2 regions of the Blautia sp. OM06-15AC genome follow, and region 1 is predicted to be linked to the other one. Evidence: predicted binding sites of a transcription regulator. Region 1 holds the regulator's gene; the other holds the start of a gene.
What was found. Region 1 encodes NrdR, which represses ribonucleotide reductase genes. Its sites were predicted from a motif close to CACAANATNTTGTG; they were not measured.
Positions count from the first base shown of each region.

Region 2: a site for NrdR is predicted at 1,351-1,364, ahead of nrdD (anaerobic ribonucleoside-triphosphate reductase). Genes of this name have one in related genera too.

Region 1 is NZ_QULD01000001.1:270,045-274,743, reverse strand. Features, by position in the region: gene DXB83_RS01455 (YqeG family HAD IIIA-type phosphatase) at 1-78, opposite strand, end outside; gene DXB83_RS01450 (patatin-like phospholipase family protein) at 153-1,040, opposite strand; gene DXB83_RS01445 (citrate/2-methylcitrate synthase) at 1,145-2,503, opposite strand; gene DXB83_RS01440 (DUF3786 domain-containing protein) at 2,634-3,269, opposite strand; gene nrdR (transcriptional regulator NrdR) at 3,284-3,736, opposite strand; gene DXB83_RS01430 (YlmC/YmxH family sporulation protein) at 3,879-4,130, shown strand; gene DXB83_RS01425 (acylphosphatase) at 4,131-4,436, opposite strand; gene DXB83_RS01420 (GNAT family N-acetyltransferase) at 4,464-4,699, opposite strand, start outside.
Region 2 is NZ_QULD01000004.1:57,423-62,121, reverse strand. Features, by position in the region: gene DXB83_RS07325 (hypothetical protein) at 1-160, opposite strand, end outside; gene dapF (diaminopimelate epimerase) at 366-1,214, shown strand; gene nrdD (anaerobic ribonucleoside-triphosphate reductase) at 1,386-3,521, shown strand; gene DXB83_RS07310 (MATE family efflux transporter) at 3,671-4,699, opposite strand, start outside.

The DNA.
Region 1 (4,699 bases):
TCCTTTCCGGTACAGATCCGCGTAATCGATCGTATAGGCACTTTTTTCTCTCCGGTCCGGGTAAAACATCCGCATCAGTATAGTTCCCCGGTTCTTCTGGTTTTTTCCACTCATCTTCTTTCTCCAATCCTCTTTTCGTTTATACAGTAACTTTATTCTTCTTTCAGAAACTCCTGCAGAGCCTCAAAATTTGCTTTCATCTGGTCATAGCCGTGCTGGTAAAATTCCCGCAGCTTCTCCTCGTCCTTTTCGAGACGCGATACCGCCGGTATCTCCGGGCGGATCACAAAGACGGAGCCTTCTTCTTCCCATTTTTCGATGCATTCGAGTACCTGGTTATAATGTTTCGCGCGGTTTACAAGCGCACGCACGAGATTCGGGTATTTGCGGAATGCCGCCACATACAGCTCCCAGCCTCTCGTTCCCTCTTTTTTGCGGTAACCGAAATTCCGTGTCAGAATAATGACATTTTTTCGGTGTCCCGTCTTTAAGGAACGGATAATCGGGATCGAATCGGCAACACCGCCGTCGACGTACTCGTTTCCGTCGATCTCCACCATCGGGCAGGCGATCGGCATGCTCGATGATGCACGGCCAATTGCAAGCAGACGTTCTTTATTTTCGCGGTCATCCAGATATTCCGCGCGTCCCGTCTCACAGTTTGTCACAACCAGCTCACACGTCTGCGGCGATGCAAAATACGTATCAAAATCAAATGGAAAAATCTCATACGGATACCGTTCGAACACCATATCCATGTCGAGCAGTGCTTTTTTCTCAACGATTGTCTTGATATTCTTATTGACGTAGCGGTTTTTCTCATCCGTGACAATCATACAGTCCCTCGTTCTGCCAATCTGGCGCGATACATAGTCCAGCGCATTGCAGGCTCCGGCGGAAACGCCGATCACATGAGGGATATAATACTCCTGCTCCATCAGAAAGTCCAGCGCTCCTGCTGTAAAGACGCCGCGATTGGCCCCTCCTTCCAATATGACTGCTCCGGATTTTGTTATGCTGTAATTTTTTGTCTCATTCATTCTCCTGCACTCTCCTATTTTTCACAATGACACATTACTTCCTGCACAGAGCAATGCCGGAGCAGATCGGAAAATCCCGACACGCTCCGGCCCTTCTGCCTGTTTTATCTGTTTTCCAGCGGAACATAGTCCACTTCATCTTTGACACTCTTGTACGCCGGGCGGATGATCTTGTCGGTGTTGATCAGTTCCTCCATCCGGTGTGCACTCCAGCCGACGATACGCGCGCAGGCGAACATCGGGGTGTAGAGCTCCAGCGGAAGATCCAGCATGCTGTAAACGAAGCCGCTGTAGAAGTCGACGTTTGCGGATACACCTTTGTAAATATGGCGCTCCTCGCCGATGATCTTCGGAGCCAGTTCCTCGACCATAGCGTACAGCCGGTAATCTTTCTCTCTGTGTTTTTCTTTTGCCAGCTGCTCAACGAAGGTCTTGAAGATGCGCGCACGCGGGTCGGAAATGGAGTAAACCGCATGGCCCATACCGTAAATCAGACCTTTCTGGTCGAACGCCTCTTTGTGCAGCAGCTTTCTTAAGTAATTCGATACTTCTTCCTCATCCGTCCAGTCTTTGACGTGTGACTTCATATCGTCGAACATCCGCACAACCTTGATGTTTGCACCGCCGTGCTTCGGTCCCTTTAAGGAGCCGAGCGCCGCTGCAATTGCGGAGTACGTATCGGTTCCGGAAGAAGAAACAACATGTGTTGTAAAGGTTGAGTTGTTACCGCCGCCGTGCTCCATGTGGAGGACGAGGGCAAGATCGAGGATCTTCGCCTCCAGCGGGGTGTATTTCTGATCCGGGCGGAGCATCAGCAGAATGTTTTCTGCGGTGGAAAGCTTCTTCGACGGATTGTGGATATATAAACTTTTTCCCTTGATATAATGGTTGTACGCCTGATAGCCATAGACGGACAGCATCGGGAAAACAGAAATCAGGTTAATGCACTGGCGAAGCACATTCGGAAGGGAGGTATCATCTGCGTGGTTGTCGTACGCGTACAGGGTCAGAACGCTTCGGGACAGAGTGTTCATCATGTCCTTGGTCGGCGCTTTCATAACAACGTCACGCACAAAGTTCTTCGGCAGGGACTGCTGCTGTTTTAAAATCGTCTTAAAATGCTTAAGCTGCTCTTCATTCGGCAGATTTCCAAACAGGAGCAGATAAGCGACTTCTTCAAATCCCATACGGTTTTCACTCAAAAATCCCTGGGTCAGTTTTTCCACGTTGATGCCGCGGTAGTACAGACGTCCGTCACACGGTGTTTTGACGCCGTCAATGATATCCGAAGACACAACGTTTGAAATCTGTGTCAGTCCCGCAAGGACGCCAACGCCGTTGACATCGCGCAGTCCGCGTTTTACATCGTATTGCCCATACAGCGAAACATCCATTTTGGAGTTATCCAGACAGATGTTTGTCAGTTCCTCTATTTCCGGTGTTACTTTCATGCTAAAAGCCATATGCATTCCCCTTTCTCTTCTCTTTTTTTACTCACTTTCGCTCATTATAGCATTAAACCAAGGGATTCGTATACTGAAATTTTTATAAACATTCGAAAAATTTTCGTAAGATTTTGTCTCACAAAAGGTATCAGGCTTCTGTTTTACATGCATCGAAGGCTTGATCCAGTGCGTCCAGGAAATCTCCCATCACGTAATACAGCGTCTCAAACCGCAGATAATCGAGGACGTTTTCATCCCACATAAACTTCAGCACCGGCGGGAATTCCTCATCGGACTCCCAGAACTGGAAGACGAGCGGCAGAAACGGAAAGACATGAAAAACAAAAGCAGCGTCTCCCGGGAAATATGGTTTTCCGCCAAGGGAAACGCATGCTTTTTTCAGCTGTTCCACATGCCCGTCATACCGTGCGGCGCGGCTGTCGTGAACGCCGGACGCAATCGTGCGGCCTTTGATCGTTCCCTTTAAGGAATTGGTACGCGCATACGTGCCGGCGAGCACAATCTCCTTCTTTCCGCAGCAGAGCAGGTCGAAAATCGTCAGCGTCTCATTGAAACTGCCCTGATGTACATGAAGAAAATGGTCTTTTGATCCCTCTACAACGCCGGTATGGCGGTTCACTCTCCATTCTTCAAAAAGATACGGCACATAGAAATAATCGCCATCAAACGCAAAGCCATACTTTCCTTCGATCTCCTTCTGATCGTATGTCAGAAAACGTTCCTGCATCTGATCACGCATTTTAATATAGTTCGACACTTCCATTTTTTTGCCTCCCGCTATTTGTCGAGCATCTTTTTCAGCTCGTCCATGAACGTGTTGACGTCCTTGAACTCACGGTAAATCGACGCAAAGCGGACGTACGCCACCTGATCCAGGTCTTTTAAGTAATGCATGACCTTCTCTCCGATCACAGAGCTTGGAATCTCGCGTTCCTCGCCGTTGAAAAGCTCCGTCTCCACCTTGTTGACCATCTCGTTGATCTTCTCGGCGGACACCGGCCGTTTGTGGCAGGCGCGCAGGATACCGGTCTCGATTTTCGAGCGGTCATACTGCTCGCGGTTCATATCTTTTTTGATGACGATCAAAGGGATCGTCTCCACTTTTTCGTATGTCGTAAAGCGTCTGCCGCAGACATCGCACATCCGGCGGCGGCGGATCGCATTGCTGTCTTCAATCGGGCGTGAATCCACAACCCGGGTATTATCCTGATTACAAAATGGACATCTCATATCTTTCGTCCTCGTTTCTAAATAAGTATTTCGGAAAGTTTTCTACTTTTACAGTATACGCATTTTTCCGTGAAATTCAAGTCAACTGCAGCAACATTTTCGCATATGTTTTTCCATAGGAATCAGTAAAAAGGAGCACCGCATGCGCGTTGTAGATCTCCGCCAGAAAGAAGTTATCAATATCTGCACCTGCAAAACGCTCGGCTGTCCGATTGATGTGGAATTCAATCCAAAAACGGGACATCTTACCGGACTCGTTCTTCCGGGTCCTGTGAAATTCTGCGGCTTTTTCTGCCACGGCGAGGATTTTGTGATCCCATGGGACCGCATCTGCCAGATCGGCAACGATATCATTCTCGTCGAAATTCCGGAAAAAGAGAAAAAACAGCCCTGATCAACGGATATGAAAACCGAATTCCGATTCCAGCGGAATCTTCGTCCATTTTGCATCCGTGATTTCGATGTAGCTGGAGGTGCGGATCCTTTTGATCATCTCCGTGATCGTCTCCTCATCACCCTGCACCTCCATCTCCACCGTCTCATCCCAGCAGTTTCTCACCCAGCCTGTCAGCCCGAGCTGGTAGGCAGCATAATACGCCCGGTAACGGAACCCCACGCCCTGCACCTGGCCGTAGAAAATCACATGGTACCGGATTTCTTCTTTTTCGTCTCTTCTGTCTCGTTTCGCTGTCTCGTTCATATTTCTCTGCCTCCCAACAGTCATTGCCTAAAATTCGTCTGCCGTCGCACAGTACAGCGGAAGCGGGAACCAGTCGGATGGAATGTTCTTCCAGATTTCAGATGGAACCTTGCTTCCCTTACTTGCCAGCGGTGAAAGAAGCAGTTCCTGCGCCTGCTCCCGGTTGAGTACATCTGCCCCCGGATGGGCTTCCCGTGTCACGGTCACAGTTCCATCTTTTACCGTCACGGTCAGCGGCTGTCCCTCCAGTACGGCAGACCACG
Region 2 (4,699 bases), on a different contig from region 1:
CGGAATCGCCGGAGGCCGCCAGATTGTCTTCGGGGTTGTCATCGTCGGTACTCTGACTGATGGTTGTGATCGGAATCGTTTCTGTTTTCTTTCCGCAGCCGCTCGTTCCCACGAGGAAAGCGGCAAATACTGCTGTTAAAACCCAACGGTATTTTTTCATCAAAACCTCCTCATAATAAATGGTTAAAAATATTTGAAAGTTACTTCATGTAAGTAACGATATCAGTTCCCCCTATTCTATCACATTCCGCTTCGTTTTCCAATGTCTGAAGCGGATTTGAGAAAAATGGTTTTTCAAAAGCGCGGTACGGAATACATATTTAGTAAGGAACTGGAAAGGGCAGAAGTCTGGGAGGAGGCTGTGTATGCGTTTTACAAAAATGCAGGGCTGCGGAAATGATTATATCTATGTAAATGCCATGGAGGAGCGGGTGGAGAGTCCGGGGCGGCTGGCAAAAGCGGTAAGTGACCGCCATTTCGGCATCGGCGCGGACGGGCTGATTCTGATCGGGGCATCCAAAACAGCAGATTTTTCGATGGAAATGTACAACGCCGACGGCTCGAAGGGCGCGATGTGCGGCAACGGCATCCGCTGTGTGGGAAAATACGTGTACGAGCATGGGCTGACGAGAAAAACGACGCTGACTATCGAAACCGGCAGCGGAAACCGTGTGATTCATCTGCAGACGGGGGAGAATCTGAATGAGATCTGTCAGGTGACAGTGGAGATGGGAACGCCGGAATTCCGCGCCGCACAGATCCCCGTTGTTTCTCTGGGGGAATATGTGCTGGAGCATAAAATTACCGTGTGCGGGGAAAATTATACGATGACCTGCCTTTCGATGGGAAATCCGCATGCGGTGATTCCGGTGGAAGATGTGGAAAAAATATCCATTGCAAAGACCGGTTCCGCTTTTGAACACCTTTCCTGCTTCCCGGACCGTATCAATACAGAGTTTATCCAGGCTTTAGATCAACACACAATAAAAATGAGAGTCTGGGAACGTGGGAGCGGTGAAACGCTGTCCTGCGGAACGGGAGCGTGTGCGGCAGCCGTCGCGGCGATGCTTTCCGGCTGTGTTTCGGAGGGAGAAACTGCCGTAGAACTGCGCGGCGGCAGGCTTTTCGTTACATGGGACCGGACGAAAAATAAGGTCCTTCTGACCGGCCCGGCCGAGACCGTTTTTGAAGGAACGCTTGCAGAACGAATTTGAAAAATGCAGATTTCTGTCTGCACGAAAGAGCAGTATGCAATATTCTGAAAATAAAAACTTACAGGAAATGCCTTTTCTTTTCAAAAGAAACATGCTACAATATGTGGTACCCGCTACAAGAAAAGGGTGGGGGACACACAAGATATAGTGTTTGATTTGGAGGACACCACAATGGTTTATATTATCAAAAAGGACGGCACCAAAGAAGAATTCGACGCGCAGAAGATCGTCCGTGCCGTAAATAAATCCGCACAGAGAATCCTGTATACCTTCTCACAGCAGGAGATTGACTTTATCTGTAAGTTCGCAACCGAGCACGTATATTCCCTTGGAAAGACCGAAATTCCGATCAGCGATATGCACAATATCGTGGAGGGAGCACTCGAAAAAGTAAACCCGGCTGTGGCAAAAAGCTACCGCGATTACCGCAATTACAAAACTGATTTTATCCATATGATGGACGAGGTCTACACGAAGAGCCAGTCCATCCGCTACATCGGCGACAAGAGCAATGCCAACACCGACAGCGCCCTCGTTGCAACGAAGCGAAGCCTGATTTTCAACGAGCTGAACAAAGAGCTGTACCGCAAGTTCTTCATGAACCGCAACGAGCTGCAGGCCTGTAAGGACGGTTACATCTACATCCACGACCAGTCCGCACGTCTCGATACCATGAACTGCTGTCTGTTCGATGTCGGAAACGTTTTAAAAGGCGGTTTCGAGATGGGAAATGTCTGGTACAACGAGCCGAAGACACTCGACACCGCATTTGATGTCATGGGCGATATCGTCCTCAGCACCGCTGCACAGCAGTACGGCGGCTTTACCGTGCCGGAGGTGGACAAGATCCTTGCTCCGTACGCACAGAAGAGCTACGATTACTACGTAAAAGAGTTCCTGAAATATACCGACGCATCCTGGGAGGGTGCACAGGAGAAAGCCATCGAGTATGCGATCGACAAAGTAAGAAGAGAGTGCGATCAGGGATGGCAGGGAATTGAGTATAAGCTGAACACTGTTGGATCTTCCCGCGGTGATTATCCGTTCGTTACCGTGACCCTCGGCCTTGGAACGAGCATGTTCGAGAAGATGATTTCCATCTCCCTTCTCGAGGTCCACAAAAACGGACAGGGCAAGAAGGGCCACAAAAAGCCGGTGCTCTTCCCGAAAATTGTCTTCTTATATGACAAGGCAATTCACGGAGAGGGCGGCATCGCAGAAGATGTCTTCGAGGCAGGACTTGACTGTTCTTCCAAGACGATGTATCCGGACTGGCTGTCGATGAGCGGCGAGGGCTACATCGCCGAGATGTACAAGAAATACAAGAGAGTCATCAGCCCGATGGGATGCCGTGCTTTCCTTAGCCCGTGGTACGAGCGCGGAGGCATGGAGCCGGCAGATGAGAACGACAAACCGGTCTTTGTCGGACGTTTCAACATCGGAGCCGTTTCCCTTCATCTTCCGATGATCCTGGCAAAATCCCGTTCCGAGAACCGCGATTTCCATGAAGTGCTCGACTTCTACCTCGAGATGATCCGCGATCTGCACAAACGGACCTACGATTACCTCGGCGAGATGCGTGCATCCACGAACCCGCTGGCTTACTGCGAGGGAGGTTTCTACGGCGGCCACTTAAAACCGTCCGACAAGATCCGCCCGCTGTTAAAGCCGATGACCGCATCGTTCGGTATCACGGCGCTGAACGAGCTGCAGGAGCTGTACAACGGAAAATCTCTTGTTGAGGACGGACAGTTCGCACTCGACACGCTGAAATATATCAACGACAAGGTTGCCGAGTTTAAGAAAGAGGACGGCATCCTCTATGCGATCTACGGCACACCGGCAGAATCCCTGTGCGGCCTGCAGATAGAGCAGTTCCGCAAACAGTACGGCATCGTCCGCAACGTTTCGGACCGCCCGTATGTGAGCAACAGTTTCCACTGCCACGTAACCGAGGACATCACCCCGATCCAGAAACAGGATCTCGAGGGACGTTTCTGGGAGCTCTGCAACGGCGGAAAAATCCAGTACGTGCGCTATCCGGTCGGCTACAACAAAGGCGCGATCAAGACCCTGATCGAGCGTGCGATGGAGCTTGGCTACTACGAGGGCGTCAACCTGTCCCTGGCTTACTGCGATGACTGCGGCCACCAGGAACTTGACATGGATGTCTGCCCGGTCTGCGGTTCCAAGAACCTGACAAAGATCGACCGTATGAACGGCTATCTTTCCTACAGCCGTGTCCATGGCGACACACGTCTGAATGAAGCAAAGATGGCGGAAATTGCGGAAAGAAAATCCATGTAATCGTCCATGAAATAGTCAATGGAACAATCAATGGAATAATCAAAAGCCTCTGAGAAAAGTCCGGTGTGAATGTGACTTTCCTCAGAGGCTTTTTGGGTATTGCATCCGGTGGAAGCTGCCGGCGGCAGGGACTGCAGATGATGTGAGAACTAATCTTCGACATCGCGGGTAATATTGCGAACCCAGATGTACTTTTTATAATGATGATAAACGGCAGGAAGCTTTACAATTTCATCGAGATTTACAATGCAGTAAACCACCATAACCGGAAGCTTCAGCCAGAATGCGGCAAGAAAGCCAAGCGGTACAGAAAAGCACCACATAGCGCCGATGTTTCCCTGCATATCAAATTTCGCATCGCCTCCGGCACAAAAGATACCGTCGAGAACGGTGGTGTTGACCGATTGTGCCATCAGGTTCAGACCGCAGAAGAGAAGCATGTACTGCAGGTACTCGGCTGCGATATCGGAAAGTGGGGCAAAATGAACGATGGCTGGGGAAATGAGCATCAGCAGGCCGCCGGTCACAATGCCGATGGCAATGGAGAGATGGCTTAAACGTCCTCCATACTCGCGGGCTTTTTCCAGCTCGTTCGCGCCGAGCAGATTTCCGATCAGAACACCGGCACCGCCGCTCACACCGCGGATCAGGCAGGAGAGGAGGCTCTTTGCAATCGAGGTAATCGAGTTTGCTGCAACAGCATCGCTTCCCATGTGGCCCATGATAACGGAGTACAGAACGTAGGCAATTCCCCAGACGAGGGAGGCCGCAAGCACGGGAAGCGTGTAGCGCCAGAAGTCTTCTGAAAGTATTTTCCCTGCGGAAGAGAAGAGGCGGTTCCAGAGAATCCGTACACGCTCCGGTTTCTTTGTCTCGAGATAAGCCCAGATCAGTTCCACAACGCGGGCAGCTACCGTTGCATAAGCTGCTCCGCGGATCCCAAGTGCCGGAGCACCGCAAAGACCGTAGATGAGGATGGCATTTAAAATGATGTTCAGTACAACCGCAGTGGAACTGATGCGGGAGCTGACTGCTGCATGACCGGTGTTTTTCAGCAGGATTAGATAGACCTGCGAAATACCGCAGAGTACGTAGGAGAGTGCAACAGCGCGTAAATACTGGCTTCCGCTTGCAACCAGGGCCGCATCATTTGTAAAGATGCGCATCAGCATTTCGGG